DNA from 3 places in the Lysinibacillus sp. ACHW1.5 genome. Region 2 is predicted to be linked to each of the others. Evidence: a T-box and tRNA genes for the amino acid it is inferred to sense, from the RefSeq annotation. Region 2 holds a T-box; the other regions hold tRNA genes.
The links. A T-box is a leader RNA that pairs with one kind of tRNA and senses whether it is charged. The one in region 2 lies ahead of serS (serine--tRNA ligase), so its partner is inferred to be a tRNA-Ser.
Positions count from the first base shown of each region.

Region 1: it has a tRNA-Ser gene. The T-box ahead of serS (serine--tRNA ligase) is inferred to sense a tRNA for this amino acid. The anticodon was not compared.
Region 3: it has a tRNA-Ser gene. The T-box ahead of serS (serine--tRNA ligase) is inferred to sense a tRNA for this amino acid. The anticodon was not compared.

Region 1 covers NZ_CP091777.1:3,836,027-3,842,659, forward strand. Annotated here, with positions in the region: tRNA gene L6W14_RS19275 (tRNA-Leu) at 11-91, opposite strand; tRNA gene L6W14_RS19280 (tRNA-Cys) at 139-212, opposite strand; tRNA gene L6W14_RS19285 (tRNA-Gly) at 221-295, opposite strand; tRNA gene L6W14_RS19290 (tRNA-Gln) at 301-375, opposite strand; tRNA gene L6W14_RS19295 (tRNA-His) at 380-455, opposite strand; tRNA gene L6W14_RS19300 (tRNA-His) at 491-566, opposite strand; tRNA gene L6W14_RS19305 (tRNA-Trp) at 579-652, opposite strand; tRNA gene L6W14_RS19310 (tRNA-Tyr) at 666-749, opposite strand; tRNA gene L6W14_RS19315 (tRNA-Thr) at 759-834, opposite strand; tRNA gene L6W14_RS19320 (tRNA-Phe) at 847-919, opposite strand; tRNA gene L6W14_RS19325 (tRNA-Asp) at 935-1,010, opposite strand; tRNA gene L6W14_RS19330 (tRNA-Met) at 1,014-1,088, opposite strand; tRNA gene L6W14_RS19335 (tRNA-Val) at 1,115-1,190, opposite strand; tRNA gene L6W14_RS19340 (tRNA-Glu) at 1,206-1,280, opposite strand; tRNA gene L6W14_RS19345 (tRNA-Ser) at 1,305-1,396, opposite strand; tRNA gene L6W14_RS19350 (tRNA-Asn) at 1,402-1,478, opposite strand; rRNA gene rrf (5S ribosomal RNA) at 1,495-1,610, opposite strand; rRNA gene L6W14_RS19360 (23S ribosomal RNA) at 1,722-4,649, opposite strand; rRNA gene L6W14_RS19365 (16S ribosomal RNA) at 4,830-6,381, opposite strand.
Region 2 covers NZ_CP091777.1:28,802-35,434, reverse strand. Annotated here, with positions in the region: gene L6W14_RS00135 (amidohydrolase) at 1-236, opposite strand, end outside; gene brnQ (branched-chain amino acid transport system II carrier protein) at 233-1,564, opposite strand; gene L6W14_RS00125 (sigma 54-interacting transcriptional regulator) at 1,673-3,007, opposite strand; gene serS (serine--tRNA ligase) at 3,149-4,429, opposite strand; T-box leader at 4,505-4,724, opposite strand; gene pdxT (pyridoxal 5'-phosphate synthase glutaminase subunit PdxT) at 4,774-5,337, opposite strand; gene pdxS (pyridoxal 5'-phosphate synthase lyase subunit PdxS) at 5,339-6,223, opposite strand; gene L6W14_RS00105 (MocR-like pyridoxine biosynthesis transcription factor PdxR) at 6,326-6,633, shown strand, end outside.
Region 3 covers NZ_CP091777.1:3,520,652-3,527,284, forward strand. Annotated here, with positions in the region: gene L6W14_RS17540 (ABC transporter ATP-binding protein) at 2-796, shown strand; tRNA gene L6W14_RS17545 (tRNA-Glu) at 936-1,007, opposite strand; tRNA gene L6W14_RS17550 (tRNA-Ser) at 1,010-1,100, opposite strand; tRNA gene L6W14_RS17555 (tRNA-Asn) at 1,112-1,188, opposite strand; tRNA gene L6W14_RS17560 (tRNA-Ile) at 1,193-1,269, opposite strand; tRNA gene L6W14_RS17565 (tRNA-Gly) at 1,271-1,344, opposite strand; tRNA gene L6W14_RS17570 (tRNA-Phe) at 1,350-1,425, opposite strand; tRNA gene L6W14_RS17575 (tRNA-Asp) at 1,484-1,559, opposite strand; tRNA gene L6W14_RS17580 (tRNA-Met) at 1,563-1,637, opposite strand; tRNA gene L6W14_RS17585 (tRNA-Ser) at 1,691-1,783, opposite strand; tRNA gene L6W14_RS17590 (tRNA-Ile) at 1,799-1,875, opposite strand; tRNA gene L6W14_RS17595 (tRNA-Met) at 1,883-1,956, opposite strand; tRNA gene L6W14_RS17600 (tRNA-Ala) at 1,985-2,060, opposite strand; tRNA gene L6W14_RS17605 (tRNA-Pro) at 2,076-2,152, opposite strand; tRNA gene L6W14_RS17610 (tRNA-Arg) at 2,162-2,238, opposite strand; tRNA gene L6W14_RS17615 (tRNA-Leu) at 2,247-2,335, opposite strand; tRNA gene L6W14_RS17620 (tRNA-Gly) at 2,341-2,415, opposite strand; tRNA gene L6W14_RS17625 (tRNA-Leu) at 2,452-2,536, opposite strand; tRNA gene L6W14_RS17630 (tRNA-Lys) at 2,554-2,629, opposite strand; tRNA gene L6W14_RS17635 (tRNA-Thr) at 2,637-2,712, opposite strand; tRNA gene L6W14_RS17640 (tRNA-Val) at 2,716-2,791, opposite strand; rRNA gene rrf (5S ribosomal RNA) at 2,802-2,917, opposite strand; gene L6W14_RS17650 (cysteine desulfurase family protein) at 3,196-4,266, opposite strand; gene nadB (L-aspartate oxidase) at 4,367-5,953, shown strand; gene nadC (carboxylating nicotinate-nucleotide diphosphorylase) at 5,910-6,633, shown strand, end outside.

The DNA.
Region 1 (6,633 bases), 750 kb from region 2:
AAACTAAAGATACCGGTGGTCGGGGTCGAACCGACACTCCAAAGGAACACGATTTTGAGTCGTGCGCGTCTGCCAATTCCGCCACACCGGCATAATGGAGATAAAAAAAATCGGATAAACCGATTAACAGTTGAAATATGGAGGCGGCAACCGGATTTGAACCGGTGATAAGGGTGTTGCAGACCCGTGCCTTACCACTTGGCTATGCCGCCGTCATACTTGGAGCGGAAGACGAGGTTCGAACTCGCGACCCCCACCTTGGCAAGGTGGTGTTCTACCACTGAACTACTTCCGCAAAAATGGCTGGGGTACTAGGATTCGAACCTAGGCATGACGGAATCAAAATCCGTTGCCTTACCGCTTGGCTATACCCCAACAATGGGGCGACTGATGGGAATCGAACCCACGAATGCCGGAACCACAATCCGGTGCGTTAACCACTTCGCCACAATCGCCATTGTATTATGATGTTTATTAATTTTATATGAGATGGGGCGACTGATGGGAATCGAACCCACGAATGCCGGAACCACAATCCGGTGCGTTAACCACTTCGCCACAATCGCCATAAAATTAATTGGCAGGGGCAGTAGGAATCGAACCCACACCAAAGGTTTTGGAGACCTCTATTCTACCGTTGAACTATGCCCCTAAAAAAATAAAACTGGTGGAGGGGGACGGATTCGAACCGCCGAACCCTAAGGAGCGGATTTACAGTCCGCCGCGTTTAGCCACTTCGCTACCCCTCCGGGAAAATCTGGTGCCGGCTATAGGAATCGAACCCACGACCTACTGATTACAAGTCAGTTGCTCTACCTGCTGAGCTAAACCGGCAAAAAAACAGGATGGGTCAGGACGGAATCGAACCGCCGACACTTAGAGCTTCAATCTAATGCTCTACCAACTGAGCTACTGACCCATATTTTAAAATAAATGGCGGTCCCGACCGGGATCGAACCGGCGATCTCCTGCGTGACAGGCAGGCATGTTAACCGCTACACCACGGGACCATTTGGTTGCGGGGGCTGGATTTGAACCAACGACCTTCGGGTTATGAGCCCGACGAGCTACCACTGCTCCACCCCGCGATAATACTATAATGTTGTAAAAATAATGGTGGAGGATGACGGGCTCGAACCGCCGACCCTCTGCTTGTAAGGCAGATGCTCTCCCAGCTGAGCTAATCCTCCATCTGGGTATTGAAATGGTGACCCCTACGGGATTCGAACCCGTGTTACCGCCGTGAAAGGGCGGTGTCTTAACCACTTGACCAAGGGGCCATCGTTTGGAACACATCAAAGTGCTGGCGGAGAGTAAGGGATTTGAACCCTTGAGACAGTGTTAACCGCCTACACGATTTCCAATCGTGCTCCTTCGGCCACTCGGACAACTCTCCAAGAATGGCTCCGAAGGCAGGACTCGAACCTGCGACAACCTGATTAACAGTCAGGTGCTACTACCAACTGAGCTACTTCGGAATAATTTTAGTATATAGCCTAGCGACGTCCTACTCTCACAGGGGGAAGCCCCCAACTACCATCGGCGCTAAAGAGCTTAACTTCCGTGTTCGGTATGGGAACGGGTGTGACCTCTTTGCCATCATCACTAGACTATTATCGACCTTCCATACACGGATTATTGGTGTATCTAGAAGCTCTCTTTTTAGAAAGATTTGCTCTTTCAAAACTGGATAAACGGCACATTGAATGTTTCAAACGTTTTTGGTTAAGTCCTCGATCGATTAGTATTCGTCAGCTCCATGTGTCACCACACTTCCACCTCGAACCTATCTACCTCATCGTCTTTGAGGGATCTTACTTACTTGCGTAATGGGAAATCTCATCTTGAGGGGGGCTTCATGCTTAGATGCTTTCAGCACTTATCCCGTCCACACATAGCTACCCAGCGATGCCTTTGGCAAGACAACTGGTACACCAGCGGTGTGTCCATCCCGGTCCTCTCGTACTAAGGACAGCTCCTCTCAAATTTCCTACGCCCACGACGGATAGGGACCGAACTGTCTCACGACGTTCTGAACCCAGCTCGCGTACCGCTTTAATGGGCGAACAGCCCAACCCTTGGGACCGACTACAGCCCCAGGATGCGATGAGCCGACATCGAGGTGCCAAACCTCCCCGTCGATGTGGACTCTTGGGGGAGATAAGCCTGTTATCCCCGGGGTAGCTTTTATCCGTTGAGCGATGGCCCTTCCATGCGGAACCACCGGATCACTAAGCCCGTCTTTCGACCCTGCTCGACTTGTAGGTCTCGCAGTCAAGCTCCCTTGTGCCTTTACACTCTACGAATGATTTCCAACCATTCTGAGGGAACCTTTGGGCGCCTCCGTTACCTTTTAGGAGGCGACCGCCCCAGTCAAACTGTCCGCCTGACACTGTCTCCTGCCCCGCTAAGGGGCATGGGTTAGAATTTCAATACAACCAGGGTAGTATCCCACCGACGCCTCCTTCGAAGCTGGCGCTCCGAGATCTCTGGCTCCTACCTATCCTGTACAAGTTGTACCAAAATTCAATATCAGGCTACAGTAAAGCTCCACGGGGTCTTTCCGTCCTGTCGCGGGTAACCTGCATCTTCACAGGTACTATAATTTCACCGAGTCTCTCGTTGAGACAGTGCCCAGATCGTTACGCCTTTCGTGCGGGTCGGAACTTACCCGACAAGGAATTTCGCTACCTTAGGACCGTTATAGTTACGGCCGCCGTTTACTGGGGCTTCAATTCGCAGCTTCGCTTGCGCTAACCACTCCTCTTAACCTTCCAGCACCGGGCAGGCGTCAGCCCCTATACGTCACCTTACGGTTTTGCAGAGACCTGTGTTTTTGCTAAACAGTCGCCTGGGCCTATTCACTGCGGCTCTCATGCGCTTGCACGCTCAAGAGCACCCCTTCTCCCGAAGTTACGGGGTCATTTTGCCGAGTTCCTTAACGAGAGTTCTCTCGCACACCTTAGGATTCTCTCCTCGACTACCTGTGTCGGTTTGCGGTACGGGCACCTCTCACCTCGATAGAGGCTTTTCTTGGCAGTGTGAAATCAGGAACTTCGTCCATACGGACTCGCCATCACAGCTCAACGTTACAGTGTGCGGATTTGCCTACACACACGCCTTACTGCTTGGACGCGCACAACCAACGGCGCGCTTACCCTATCCTACTGCGTCCCCCCATTTCTCAAACGGTGAGGAGGTGGTACAGGAATATCAACCTGTTGTCCATCGCCTACGCCTATCGGCCTCGGCTTAGGTCCCGACTAACCCTGAGCGGACGAGCCTTCCTCAGGAAACCTTAGTCATACGGTGGACGGGATTCTCACCCGTCTTTCGCTACTCATACCGGCATTCTCACTTCTAAGCGCTCCACCAGTCCTTCCGATCTGACTTCAACGCACTTAGAACGCTCTCCTACCACTGACATCGTAGATGTCAATCCACAGCTTCGGTGAATCGTTTAGCCCCGATACATTTTCGGCGCAGCGTCACTCGACCAGTGAGCTATTACGCACTCTTTAAATGATGGCTGCTTCTAAGCCAACATCCTGGTTGTCTGTGCAACGCCACATCCTTTTCCACTTAACGATTACTTTGGGACCTTAGCTGGTGGTCTGGGCTGTTTCCCTTTTGACTACGGATCTTATCACTCGCAGTCTGACTCCCGTGTATAAATATCTGGCATTCGGAGTTTGTCTGAATTCGGTAAACCGGGATGGCCCCCTAGTCCAAACAGTGCTCTACCTCCAGTATTCTCATCACGAGGCTAGCCCTAAAGCTATTTCGGAGAGAACCAGCTATCTCCAAGTTCGATTGGAATTTCTCCGCTACCCACACCTCATCCCCGCACTTTTCAACGTGCGTGGGTTCGGGCCTCCAGTAAGTGTTACCTCACCTTCACCCTGGACATGGGTAGATCACCTGGTTTCGGGTCTACGACCACGTACTACTTCGCCCTATTCAGACTCGCTTTCGCTGCGGCTCCGCCTTCTAAAGCTTAACCTTGCACGTAATCGTAACTCGCCGGTTCATTCTACAAAAGGCACGCTATCACCCATTAACGGGCTCTAACTACTTGTAGGCACACGGTTTCAGGATCTCTTTCACTCCCCTTCCGGGGTGCTTTTCACCTTTCCCTCACGGTACTGGTTCACTATCGGTCACTAGGTAGTATTTAGCCTTGGGAGATGGTCCTCCCGGATTCCGACGGAATTTCACGTGTTCCGCCGTACTCAGGATCCACTCAGGAGAGAACGAACTTTCGACTACAGGGCTTTTACCTGCTCTGGCGGACCTTTCCAAGTCGCTTCATCTAACTCGCTCTTTTGTAACTCCGTATAGAGTGTCCTACAACCCCAAGAGGCAAGCCTCTTGGTTTGGGCTCTTCCCGTTTCGCTCGCCGCTACTCAGGGAATCGATTTTTCTTTCTCTTCCTCCAGGTACTTAGATGTTTCAGTTCCCTGGGTCTGCCTTCAAGACGCTATGTATTCACGTCAAGATACTACGCGATTAAACGTAGTGGGTTCCCCCATTCGGAAATCTCCGGATCAAAGCTCACTTACAGCTCCCCGAAGCATATCGGTGTTAGTGCCGTCCTTCTTCGGCTCCTAGTGCCAAGGCATTCGCCGTGCGCCCTTAATAACTTAACCAAGTTATTAAGCCTATAAAAAACTTAAAAAATAAATGTGTTTGTTACAATTTCAATGTCGTTTTATCCAGTTTTCAAAGAACAAGTTTTGAAGTGTTTCATTCAGAAGAATGAACCTTCAAAACTGAACGCAAAACGTAATCTTACAAACCCAAGGTTTGTATTCCGAAATAATCCTTAGAAAGGAGGTGATCCAGCCGCACCTTCCGATACGGCTACCTTGTTACGACTTCACCCCAATCATCTATCCCACCTTCGGCGGCTGGCTCCAAAAGGTTACCTCACCGACTTCGGGTGTTACAAACTCTCGTGGTGTGACGGGCGGTGTGTACAAGGCCCGGGAACGTATTCACCGCGGCATGCTGATCCGCGATTACTAGCGATTCCGGCTTCATGTAGGCGAGTTGCAGCCTACAATCCGAACTGAGAACGACTTTATCGGATTAGCTCCCTCTCGCGAGTTGGCAACCGTTTGTATCGTCCATTGTAGCACGTGTGTAGCCCAGGTCATAAGGGGCATGATGATTTGACGTCATCCCCACCTTCCTCCGGTTTGTCACCGGCAGTCACCTTAGAGTGCCCAACTAAATGATGGCAACTAAGATCAAGGGTTGCGCTCGTTGCGGGACTTAACCCAACATCTCACGACACGAGCTGACGACAACCATGCACCACCTGTCACCGTTGCCCCCGAAGGGGAAACTATATCTCTACAGTGGTCAACGGGATGTCAAGACCTGGTAAGGTTCTTCGCGTTGCTTCGAATTAAACCACATGCTCCACCGCTTGTGCGGGCCCCCGTCAATTCCTTTGAGTTTCAGTCTTGCGACCGTACTCCCCAGGCGGAGTGCTTAATGCGTTAGCTGCAGCACTAAGGGGCGGAAACCCCCTAACACTTAGCACTCATCGTTTACGGCGTGGACTACCAGGGTATCTAATCCTGTTTGCTCCCCACGCTTTCGCGCCTCAGCGTCAGTTACAGACCAGAAAGTCGCCTTCGCCACTGGTGTTCCTCCAAATCTCTACGCATTTCACCGCTACACTTGGAATTCCACTTTCCTCTTCTGCACTCAAGTCCCCCAGTTTCCAATGACCCTCCACGGTTGAGCCGTGGGCTTTCACATCAGACTTAAAGGACCGCCTGCGCGCGCTTTACGCCCAATAATTCCGGACAACGCTTGCCACCTACGTATTACCGCGGCTGCTGGCACGTAGTTAGCCGTGGCTTTCTAATAAGGTACCGTCAAGGTACAGCCAGTTACTACTGTACTTGTTCTTCCCTTACAACAGAGTTTTACGATCCGAAAACCTTCTTCACTCACGCGGCGTTGCTCCATCAGGCTTTCGCCCATTGTGGAAGATTCCCTACTGCTGCCTCCCGTAGGAGTCTGGGCCGTGTCTCAGTCCCAGTGTGGCCGATCACCCTCTCAGGTCGGCTACGCATCGTCGCCTTGGTGAGCCGTTACCTCACCAACTAGCTAATGCGCCGCGGGCCCATCCTATAGCGACAGCCGAAACCGTCTTTCAGTCCCTTGCCATGAAGCAAAAGAGATTATTCGGTATTAGCCCCGGTTTCCCGGAGTTATCCCAAACTATAGGGTAGGTTGCCCACGTGTTACTCACCCGTCCGCCGCTAACGTCAAAGGAGCAAGCTCCTTTTCTGTTCGCTCGACTTGCATGTATTAGGCACGCCGCCAGCGTTCGTCCTGAGCCAGGATCAAACTCTCCATAAAAGAAATTTGATTAGCTCAAATTGTTTTGCTGGCATCATGTTTGATGTCCAAAATTGTGTTTCGTTCACTAGCGAAACTAGCTACTTAAAACTTTATTGATTACGTTTTGCTTGTTCAGTTTTCAAGGTTCATTGTTTAAGTCGTTTTTCAGCGACTTCTTTATATTAACATTTCATTCAAAACATGTCAACAACTTTTTTAAAAAGTTGTTTGTGTTTTTCTGAGTTATTCGTTTATGTCTTAGCGACAATT
Region 2 (6,633 bases):
GGTAAACAAGCCACTTGTTCCATAACATCTGCTAACATAATGGGATGCATATGAGCGTCAATAATCCCAGGAATAATGAGCTTTCCTTGTACCTCTATTACTTCTCCCTGATAGGGAGGTAAATCTTCCTGTTGTCCAATCCAAAGTACCTTTCCTTCTTCAATTACCATAGCCGTTGCAGATGGCTGATTAGTATCTGCCGTATAAATCTTTGCGTTACAAATAATTTTCATCATTTTTCAACTCCTATTTCTTCCATACCAAAAGTAGATTTTTCAGGATCTTCTGCTTTCAGCACCTTATGCAAAATAGTACCGATAATAAAGCCAACAATAGATGGCATAATCCAAGCAAATCCACTAGACTGCAGTGGTAAATGCATGACCAACTGTGTCACACCAGGTATCGTAATTTCATAGCTAGCAAATGTTTCAACGACGCTTACTAGAAATGCAAATAGGACAGTTCCTTTATAGGCTCCTGCATTTGGTACAAAACGATCAAAGGCTCCCAGTAGCACAAGTACAATAATGACTGGATAAATTACCAAGAAAATCGGCAATGTAATTTCAACGATGGCACCTACACCTAAGGAGCCAATAGTTGCGCCTACTACACACATAATAAAGACCCACGTTCTATAGCCAAGCTTCTCTTTTGTTAGTTCATTTAAAAACTGTGAGGATATGACCATGACGCCAATCGCTGATGTTAAGCAGGCAAAAACAACACATATAGCTAGTAACGCTTTACCCAAATTACCAATGACACTAAAGGCAATGCCCGCTAATAGTTCTGTATCACTGCCCGGATTTGTGATGATGCCACTACTTGTAGCCCCTAAATAGAGCAGGCCACCATATACTGCAATTAACCCTATTGCAGCAATAGCCATTCCACCAAGCGCGACCTTTTTAGATTGTTTCCCTTTATAGCCATAGCCTACTATTGCTGCTAAAAAGATTGGCGCACAAAGAATACCTGTTCCCACATCCCCTGTTTGATAGGCTGCTATTATGGAGTTGGCAAAAACCCTTTCTGCTCCTGTATTAATTGCTGCTCCTATTGGGTCTAATACCCCTTTACCAATGAGGATAATAAGTATAAGAACAAGAACAGGCGTCAACCATTTGCCAATCTTATCGATCACATTTGATTGGTCCATCGCAAAGTAAAAGCAAATCGCGAAAAATGCTAATACTGACACAATTAAAGGTACGTTCGGAATAATTTGTGATACTCCTAATTCATGAGTTGTCGCTGACATCCTCGGTATTGTGACAACCATTCCAATACAAACCATCATGACCGTATTAAAGGCTTTATAAAACCAATTTCCGATTGGTCTTGTGAGCGCTTCCACAGTTCCCCCAGTATTATAAATTGCATACACCGCAAGCACAGGTAAAATAACACCCGTTAAGCTAAAGCCCATCAGAGCGGAAATCCATGATTCCCCTGCACTATTACCTATGGATGGCGGAAAGATTAAATTCCCAGCACCAAAAAATATAGCAAATAAGGCTAACCCCACGATTATCGTATGCTGTACAACTTTAGACATATCCTCAACCCCTTTATAATCGTTTACAGAAGATTTATCTAAATAATAAAAAATTTAATAACACGAAAAAAGGAGATAAATTTTTATCCCCTTTTTGTAAAATTTTTTTTACAGCAATTCATATTTTAAACACTTATATTTTAGTAATTGACGAGAAATACCTAAACGTCTAGCTGTTTCCGCTAATCGTCCATCAGTTTCACGCAACTTTTCCGCTATAATTAGACGCTCGTAGGCTTCCGTTAAATCTCGTAAATGTCCAGATTGGTTGTTTTGTATGATCGATTGAGTTGAATGTTGAACATTTTTTTTAATCCTCTCTGGAACATGTTCAACAAGTATTTCATCCCCAAGCAAATTATTATATGCCGATTCAAGGGCATTTTTTAGTTCACGCACATTCCCCGGCCAATGATAGGCATAAAATAACTGAATTACTTCATTACAATAGCTTACATTTTTCTGTAGTGTATGTTCATTGTAAAATTGTATATAAAAATCAAGGATAAGGGGAATATCTTCCTTCCTTAATCTTAGCGGTGGCAAATCAATTTGAAGAACATTTAAGCGATAAAATAAGTCCTCGCGTAGCCTTTTTTCAGCTAATAGTTTGTCCACATCTTCATTGACAGTAGTAATATACCTTATATCCAAGGGCTCACCATTTAACACTTTTATATCTACCGCATGTAAAAGTTTCGCCTGCAAAGATATATCCAATAAATTAAGGTGATCGATGAGTAGCGTCCCACCATTAGCCTCCTGTAATTTTCCACTTTTTGCTTCATTGTCCGAGCCGTATAGCTGCGTAAATATATTATCCTCTGTTAATGTTGAGCAGTTCAAAGTAATAAACGGCTTTGTATAGCGTTCACTTTCATTGTGTATGCCTTGTGCGATTATATCTTTCCCAGTTCCAGTTTCCCCAGTTAGTAAAACGGGTGCACTTTTTTGAGCACTACGACGTGCCTTTTCAAGTTGAGTTTTCATTTCGGCGTTTGTTGTAATGTAATCCTCCAAACGGTAGGTTGTATGATTATCTCGATATAATTTATGTCCCAGGAAATTATCTAGGTATTTAATTTGCTTAGTTTCATAAAAATGTTTTGAAAATTCAATGGCACCAATGGCTTTTCCATGCTCCATAATGGGATAGGTCGAACTCAGTGATAAATAACTAAAACCGTTCAATGTTGTCAGTTGTTGTTCATAGTATAAAACTGGCTGCCCTGTTTGTATGACTTGAAAAACAGTACTTGTCTCAGGTGATAAATTTTGATAATTATCAGTCACAGTGCTGTGAAAAAATTCATCTGGTGTTAAGCCGATTTCCAATAATATATTTAAATCTGCTAAATCATAAAAGATTGCACAGCCTTTATCATCTGTAATTAAAACATTATCAAATTCACTGAAAGCCTGTGCAAATTGTTGCAATTCCATGAATTTCTCCCCCTTGTCCCCATGAATATTACCCATTATAACGAATTTTCAAAAATTATGAGAGAATTCAATTTTTGCAACACAAAAAAGCTATTTTAGAACATCCATAAAGGAATTGTCTAAAATAGCTTTATCTGTCGTTTATTTTGGTGCGATTACTTCTTTACCGCCCATATAAGGTCTTAAAACTTCAGGAATTACTACGCTGCCATCAGCTTGTTGGTAGTTTTCTAGAAGAGCAGCAACTGTACGACCAATGGCAAGACCTGAGCCGTTTAATGTATGCACATATTCTGGTTTTGCATTTGGCTCACGACGGAAGCGGATATTTGCTCGTCGTGCCTGGAAATCCTCAAAGTTAGAGCAAGAAGAAATTTCACGGTACATGTTTTGTGCAGGAATCCAAACTTCTAAATCATATTTTTTCGCTGCAGTAAAACCTAAATCAGCTGTACACATTTTTAACTTACGATATGGTAAGCCTAGTAATTGTAATACTTTTTCTGCATGACTTGTTAATAGCTCTAATTGTTCGTATGACTCCTCTGGTTTTACAAAACGTACTAATTCTACTTTATTGAACTGGTGTTGACGAATTAAACCACGTGTATCACGACCTGCAGATCCCGCTTCTGAACGGAAGCAAGCACTATACGCTGCAAAGCCTTGTGGTAAAGCTTCAGCCGGTAAAATCTCATCTCGATAGAAGTTCGTTACTGGTACTTCTGCAGTTGGAATCATAAAATAATCTGTTTCCTCTAATTTGAATACATCTTCCTCAAATTTCGGAAGTTGCCCTGTACCTGTTAGGCTATCTCGATTAACAATGACAGGTGGTAGCATTTCCTCGTAACCATGCTCCTCTGCATGTAAATCCATCATGAATGTCATTAATGCTCGTTCTAAACGAGCACCAAGACCACGATAGAATAAGAAACGGCTACCTGTTACTTTCGCGCCGCGTTCAAAGTCTACAATTTTTAAATCCGTAGCAAGGTCCCAGTGTGCTTTAATATCAAAATCAAATGTCGGAATTTCACCCCACGTATATTCTTCAACATTGTCATCCTCTGTTGTGCCTACTGGTACAGATTCATGTGGGATATTTGGTAAACGCATCATCATATCTTTAAAGCGTTCTTCAACATCATTTAATTGTACATCTAATTCTTTAATTTCATCGCCAACCTGACGCATACGAGCAATGACTTCATCAGCATTTTCTTTGTTGCGTTTCATAACTGAGATTTGTTCAGATACTTTATTGCGTTCTGCTTTTAATTCTTCTGTTTTGGCAATCAATTCACGACGTTTTGCATCTAAGCCTTCAAAGTCATCTAAATTTCCTAAATCTTCATTACGTGTTAATAACATCTCTTTAATTTCCGCGAAATTATCGCGTACACGTTTAATATCTAACATCTTCATACCTCCAATAGTTTCTTCATGATGGAAAATCGTAGCAGCGAAATGAACACAAAAAAGCCCTCATCCCTAAAAAGGGACGAGAGCTACCCGCGTTGCCACCCTAATTGACTAGACACATTTCTGCCTAATCCACTTATTTCATAACGGCATTTCAGCCGGCTACAGCCTACTTCATTCACTTCGACTGTGCAACTCCAGGACGGATTCACAAGTGCTTTTATCAGCTTCCACCAGCCGCTGACTCTCTAAAAAAAACGTGCTTGCTACTACTTCCCATCATCGTGTTCAGTTATTTAAAATTTAACCATACTGTACTATATGAAAACAAATTTTGCAAGTCATACCATAGAGGTTACAAAATATTCAAGAATTCGTGTATCCTCTGTTAATTCGGGATGAAACGAACAACCCAATAAATGGCCATCTTGTGCCAAGATTATTTTCCCATCATGTTTTGCAAGAATTTCAACACCTTTACCTACCGCTTCAATATGAGGTGCACGAATAAATACTGCTGGAATCCCTACACCGACTTTAGGAATATCTAGTTGTACTTCGAAGCTATCCACCTGACGTCCATATGAGTTTCTTGCTACAGTCACGTCCATCACAGCCAAATGTGGTTCATCTTCAATTAGATCCTTGGCTAATAAAATTAATCCCGCACATGTACCAAGCATCGGTAATCCTTTCTGTGCAAGTCCACGAATTGGCTCTAGCAGATCAAATCGATCCAGCAATTTTCTCATTGTTGTGCTTTCTCCACCTGGTAACACAAGTCCATCTAGGCTTCCTAAATCCTTTCTTTGTTTTACTTGAATTGCTTCACAACCAAGAGCTTCTAACATTTGTATATGCTCACGAACTGCTCCTTGTAATGCTAATACACCAATTCGCTTCATGCTACCAACCTCGCTCTTGCATACGCTCGTTGTGTCCAAGCTGTGCAATATCAATCCCCTTCATTGGCAAGCCGAGCTCTTTTGATATATCTGCAATAAGCTTGTAGTCTTTATAATGAGTAGTCGCCTCTACAATGGCACGTGCAAATTTTTCAGGGTTCTCAGATTTGAAAATACCTGAGCCAACGAAAACGCCATCAGCTCCAAGTTCCATCATTAAGGCTGCATCGGCAGGCGTCGCCACTCCTCCTGCTGCGAAGTTTACTACTGGTAAACGACCAAGACGTTTAATTTCTCTTAATAACTCGAAAGGAGCTCCTAGTAATTTCGCCTCTGTCATTAATTCATCCTCTGTCATTCCTACGACTTTACGAACCTGTGCATTTACTTTACGAATATGGCGAACGGCCTCCACAATATTCCCTGTACCTGGTTCACCTTTAGTTCGTAACATCGAGGCACCTTCCCCGATACGACGGGCTGCTTCCCCTAAATCGCGACAGCCACACACAAACGGTACTGTGTATTCACTTTTTAATAAATGGTACTCTTCATCTGCTGGTGTTAAAACTTCACTTTCATCAATATAATCAACACCCATTGCTTCTAAGACACGTGCTTCAACAATATGACCAATACGTGCTTTGGCCATCACAGGAATAGTTACTGCCCCCATCACTTCCTCAACAATACGAGGATCAGCCATGCGTGCAACGCCACCTGCTTTCCGAATATCTGAAGGTACTCTTTCTAATGCCATAACTGCTACAGCACCTGCAGCTTCTGCAATTTTTGCTTGCTCTGCATTAATGACATCCATAATGACGCCGCCTTTTTGCATTTCTGCCATTCCACGCTTTACTAGCTCTGTACCTGTTTGTTTCATTTTCTAACCTCCACCTTTATGATGAAGTTTAGTATAATAGAAATTGACCATATAAAAATATCCAGTTTTCAAAATATTTATAGGGTCAGGAGGTTTCAGATTATGGATATGCTTTTATTCCAGCTTGAAAGAGATAGTGATAAACCGCTTTATGATCAGCTTTATAACGGTATTAAAGAGGCTATTATTTCTAAAAAAATAACTGTAGGAGAAAAACTGCCTTCAAAAAGAAAATTAGCTGATTTTTTAAACATTTCCCAAACAACAATTGAAATTGCCTATGCTCAGCTATTAGCTGAAGGCTATATTATGTCCAAATCACGTATTGGCTATTTTGTAGAAGAAATAGATGAACTGCCCTACATTCAACAAGATACTATGGCATCCATTAATGAATATCCTAAGAAAAA
Region 3 (6,633 bases), 1.1 Mb from region 2:
CATGACTGAATCTTTATTAACCAAATCCCTAACATTAAGTTATGGTGATTTTAATATTATCGAAGATCTCAATTTATCTATTCCTTTGAATGAAATTACTGTATTAATCGGAGCGAATGGCTGTGGAAAATCCACACTCTTACGCTCCATTGCTCGATTATTAAAACCTAAAAAAGGCTCCGTTTTATTAGACGGTGAGGATATTTTTAAATTATCAACAAAACAAGTGGCTAAAAACCTCTCTATTCTTCCTCAATCTCCTGTTGCACCAGAAGGGTTAACTGTCCTACAACTTGTGAAACAAGGTCGCTATCCTTACCAGAGTTGGCGACAACAGTGGACTGAAAAGGATGAAGAAATCGTTTTAAACGCTTTAAAAGCTACAGGCACTGAGCATTTACAAGATAGACCAGTAGATGAGCTATCAGGAGGACAACGTCAACGTGCTTGGATAGCTATGACGCTTGCTCAAGATACAGATATCATTCTTTTAGACGAGCCTACGACATACTTAGATTTAACTCATCAAATAGACGTTTTAGATTTACTATACGAATTGAACCAACAGCAAAAGCGAACTATTATTATGGTCCTACATGATATTAATCTTGCTTGTCGCTATGCCGATCATATTATTACAGTGCGTGACCGTGGTGTCTATCGTCAAGGGAAACCAGAAGAAATTATGACCACTGATTTAGTTAATCATGTGTTTGACCTTGATTGCCAAATGACGACAGATCCAATCTTTGGTACACCTCTTTGCATCCCATATGGAAAAGGACGAAAAATTTAATCACTATTTTAAAAAAAAACAAGCCTACACAGTTTAATCATTCTGTGTAGGCTTTCATTTATTATAGCTAAGTTATAAATCTAAATATCAAGTAAATTAAAAAGTGCAGTAGATGTAAATTCATCTACTGCACTTAGTATGACCCGTACGGGATTCGAACCCGTGTTACCGCCGTGAAAGGGCGGTGTCTTAACCACTTGACCAACGGGCCCATGGCGGAGAAGGAGGGATTTGAACCCTCGCGCCGGTTACCCGACCTACACCCTTAGCAGGGGCGCCTCTTCAGCCTCTTGAGTACTTCCCCAAAATAAAAAATGGCTCCGAAGGCAGGACTCGAACCTGCGACAACCTGATTAACAGTCAGGTGCTACTACCAACTGAGCTACTTCGGAATAATGGTGGGCCTAAATGGACTCGAACCATCGACCTCACGCTTATCAGGCGTGCGCTCTAACCAGCTGAGCTATAGGCCCTTGGAGCGGGTGATGGGAATCGAACCCACGACATCAGCTTGGAAGGCTGAGGTTTTACCATTAAACTACACCCGCATAAATGGTGGGTCAGGACGGAATCGAACCGCCGACACTTAGAGCTTCAATCTAATGCTCTACCAACTGAGCTACTGACCCATTTCGTCCATGCTAAGCTTTCTCACTCTTTTGCTTCTCATGACTTTTATTTTAAAAATGGCGGTCCCGACCGGGATCGAACCGGCGATCTCCTGCGTGACAGGCAGGCATGTTAACCGCTACACCACGGGACCTTTTGGTTGCGGGGGCCGGATTTGAACCAACGACCTTCGGGTTATGAGCCCGACGAGCTACCACTGCTCCACCCCGCGATAATTTTATGTTGTTTCGAGTTTTTAAAGCACCATTTATAAAAATTTAAAACTGGAGGAGGTAGAGGGATTCGAACCCCCGCGCGGTGTTACCCGCCTGTCGGTTTTCAAGACCGATCCCTTCAGCCAGACTTGGGTATACCTCCGTTACAATATATAAATGGTGGACCTTGCAGGACTCGAACCTGCGACCGGACGGTTATGAGCCGTCTGCTCTAACCAACTGAGCTAAAGGTCCTTTAAGATGGCGGCAGAGGGGATCGAACCCCCGACCTTACGGGTATGAACCGTACGCTCTAGCCAGCTGAGCTACGCCGCCAGGATCTTTATACTGGTTAATTTACTTATGGTGGAGCCTAGCGGGATCGAACCGCTGACCTCCTGCGTGCAAGGCAGGCGCTCTCCCAGCTGAGCTAAGGCCCCATAATTTTTTGGAAATGGTCGGGAAGACAGGATTCGAACCTGCGACCCCTTGGTCCCAAACCAAGTGCTCTACCAAGCTGAGCTACTTCCCGTTGTTCTTATGGCGCGCCCGACAGGAGTCGAACCCATAACCTTCTGATCCGTAGTCAGACGCTCTATCCAATTGAGCTACGGGCGCATTTAAAATGGTGCCGAGGACCGGAATCGAACCGGTACGGTAGTCACCTACCGCAGGATTTTAAGTCCTGTGCGTCTGCCAGTTCCGCCACCCCGGCACATTTGGAGCGGAAGACGAGGTTCGAACTCGCGACCCCCACCTTGGCAAGGTGGTGTTCTACCACTGAACTACTTCCGCATGTGCATAAGCTTTTTTATCTGGCAATGAAAATAATGGTGCGGGTGAAGGGAGTCGAACCCCCACGCCTTGCGGCGCTAGATCCTAAGTCTAGTGCGTCTGCCAATTCCGCCACACCCGCTTATTATTATTTAAAAATGGTGAGCCATGAAGGACTCGAACCTTCGACCCTCTGATTAAAAGTCAGATGCTCTACCAACTGAGCTAATGGCTCGAAAAAATGGTGCCGGCTATAGGAATCGAACCCACGACCTACTGATTACAAGTCAGTTGCTCTACCTGCTGAGCTAAACCGGCATATGGTGGAGGATGACGGGCTCGAACCGCCGACCCTCTGCTTGTAAGGCAGATGCTCTCCCAGCTGAGCTAATCCTCCTGGGTATTATGCCTAGCGACGTCCTACTCTCACAGGGGGAAGCCCCCAACTACCATCGGCGCTAAAGAGCTTAACTTCCGTGTTCGGTATGGGAACGGGTGTGACCTCTTTGCCATCATCACTAGACTTTGTTATGTATCTTGTTTTGAAGTTGTTTACCTGTCCTTCAAGACAAGAATTATTGTATAACGTTTTCTAACATTGTGCAATACTTTTTTATAAAAAAAAGAAATTATTACTTTTTAAAGATATTTTTGTTAAGTAAGAGAAAATATTGCCCTGCAAAATATTATAGCAATTGTTGGTTCAAAAGAAAACAATTATTTTATTTGGCCGATATTATTAGCTTATAATCTATTTCAATACAAGTGAAGAATATAGATAATCCTTCACTCGTCTATTCATTAAATATTTGAAAGCTCTATTTTTAATTTTACAATATCCTCAAGTGTAGTGGCGGGACCAAAAGATATTCTAAAAAATTGGCGTGCCGCTTCCAAAGAGAATCCCATTGATAGAATAGCCTTTGTTCCCGATTTACTACGAATATCACATGCACTACCTGTAGAGATACAGATTCCCGCCTCATTTAACTTTAAAAGAACATATTGCCCCTCTACTTTTTCCATCATTACCCCACAAATATTAGGTAGTTGCTGTTTACACTCAACGAGCTGACATTTTTCAGGTAAATTATTTTCAAAATAATTTCTTAGCGTTTCATAATGTTGCAATTCATATTGATAGTTTTCAATTGCCGCGGCAAAGGCCACGATTGCAGGAGTATCTAATGTCCCCCCTCTAAGACCCCTCTCATGTGTCAAACCCGGTGTTAATGCAGGTACTCTGATTGCAGGGTTCAGATATATAGCACCACAGCCCTTTGGTCCGCCTATTTTATGAGCCGAGATGGTAATCGCATCTGCCCCTTTTGGTATAGCTAGTTTGCCAAATGATTGTACACAATCAACATGACAGAATATATTTGATTTTCTTGCCATCTTTACGATTTTCTCTACAGGCTGGATTGAACCAATTTCAGAATTGACATGTTGAATGGTAATCAAAGCAGTCTCTTCCCGGATTGCTTGTTGCAATTGCCCCAGATCCACACAACCATCCTTCTGCAAAGGTAATTTTGTTACAGTAAAGCCCTTTTTCTCAAGTGTATTCAAAGCCGCATGCACTGACGTATGCTCAGCTTGAGATGAAATAATGTGTTTTCCTTTTTTTGAGGCTAGCGCTAACGACAAGATGGCTATGAGATTTCCTTCTGTTCCACTACCCGTAAAAATTACGCCATCACTAGTTACACCTAGGGCTTGGGCTACAACCTCCCTTGATTGCTGGACAAAATAAAAAGCTTGTCCCCCTAAATCATGCAAACTCGCACTATTTCCATAATACCGTTGTGCCACCTCTACATATGCCTCAAGAGATTCCCTCATCATAGGTGATGTTGCAGCATAATCCATATAAATCATCGTCTTCTTCCTCTCTTGTTCATCAGGTCTTGTTTTCTTTTATATTTTATGTAAAGATAAGTGTCAAGACAACTGTAAAGAAGGTATAACGATGGATGTAAAGACAGACATCCTTATAATTGGTAGTGGTATTGCTGCACTTCAGGCTGCTTTAGTGCTTGAAAAACATTTTCAAATACAAATTGTTACAAAATCATCTGTATATATGAGTAGTTCTTATCGTGCACAAGGTGGGATTGCTGCTGTTACCAGTGAGGAGGATCATATTCAACATCATATTGCTGATACATTGAAAGCTGGAGAGTATCATCATGAGAAAAGGCATGTTAAAACACTTATAAAAGATGGCACTGAGATTATGCAAAACTATCTAAAGGATGGCCTCCCTGTTGATCGGCAGGTCGATGGAAAACCTGTTTTAGGACTTGAAGGAGCACATAGTCATCATCGTATTCTACATGCAGGTGGTGATCGTACTGGTCAGATTTTCATAGATTACTTGCTTCATAAACTTTCGCCCAAAACAAAGATCAATTGCTATGAAATGGCTTATGAGCTTTTACGGAATACAGATGGTGACTGTGTAGGAGTACTAACTAAAGGAGAAAAAGGTACAAAACGTTATTTGGCTCATCATGTTATTTTAGCGACAGGTGGCGCAGGTGCCCTTTATTCAAGTACATCTAATTTTCCAACTAATACAGGGGATGGGATCGCATTAGCATTTCGGGCAGGCGCTGCCATTAGTGATATGGAATTTATGCAATTTCACCCGAGTCTTCTGTGGTGTAAAAATGAAGCAAAGGGATTAGTTTCTGAAGCTGTCAGAGGGGCTGGTGGTATTTTTGTTAATGCCCAGCATCAGCCCATTATGACAGGTTTACATGCTCAACTTGACTTAGCACCAAGACATATTACTGCACTTGCCCTATTTACAAAACGTGCAGCGGGTGAAGAAACGTTTATTGATATCACTAACATTCAAGACTTTGAAGTAAAGTTTCCAACAATTGCTCAGCTGTGCCATGTTCACCGCGTTCATTTACAAGATGGTCTAATCCCCGTGGCTCCAGGAAGTCATTTCTTGATGGGTGGTGTTATTGCTGATGACAAAGGAAGAACTACGATACCGAACTTATATGCAGTCGGTGAGGTTGCCTGTACAGGCGTACATGGTGCGAATCGTTTAGCAAGTAACTCCCTATTGGAAGGTATTACATTTGGTCAAAAAATGGCGCAGTTCATTATTCAAAAAGGGTGTCATCAAAAAAACTTTTTACTGGAAAAGCATCAATGTGCTGATAAAATGCCACCTTTATTTAGCAAACCCCAATTACAGCAAAACATGATGCGGTTCCTAGGTATTGTTAGAAATATGGATGACTTGCAGCATTTTGTAAAGCAACTCCCCTCCTTGCAATCACTTATTCAAGTTAATTTAAAGGGTTTAGAACTAGCTGAGTTGGAATTATTTATGATGCATGTAGTCGCCACATTAATGGCACATGCAGCAATTACGCGAACGGAAACAAGAGGAGCTCATATTCGGACCGATAAACCCGAAATGGAATCACACTGGGCAAGCCGATGGATTATTTTTTCGCAAGGACAAATGAAAGTGAGGAACTCATTGTATGAATATCATCAAACTCGAGGAAATGCTCAAGCAATTTTTTAATGAGGATTTAGGAGATGGAGATTTAACGAGTGAATTTATCTTTTCAGCCGAACAACAGGGAGCTTTTTCTTTTTACGCGAAAGAAAGCGGAATTTTTTGCGGAGCTAACATTATTGAGCATGGCTTTCTCTTACTCGATCGATCAATCGAAGTCAACCTTCATACAAAAGATGGGGAGATGGTGAAGTCAGGTGATGTACTCGCTGTGATTAAAGGTCCCTTACAAAAATTATTAATCGGTGAGCGTGTCATTTTAAATCTTATTCAACGTATGTCTGCTATTGCAACTGCAGCCCATCTTGCCGTTCAAGAAACAGTAGGTACTCACGCAAAAATATGTGATACGCGTAAAACACTACCAGGACTGCGTATGTTAGATAAATATGCTGTTCGAATTGGTGGTGCTTTTAATCATCGTAATGGCCTGTATGACGCAATTATGCTAAAGGATAATCATATTGCCTTTGCTGGTAGCATTACAAAGGCAGTTCAGGTAGCTAGGGCGAAAGTCGGTCATACCGTGAAAATTGAAGTTGAAATTGAAACAAAAGAACAATTAGAAGAAGCTGTCCACGCAGGAGCAGATATTATTATGTTTGATAACCGTAGCCCAGAAGAAATCCGTGCATGGCTTCCCATTGTTCCTCCCACTATTGCGACTGAAGCATCTGGGGGCATCA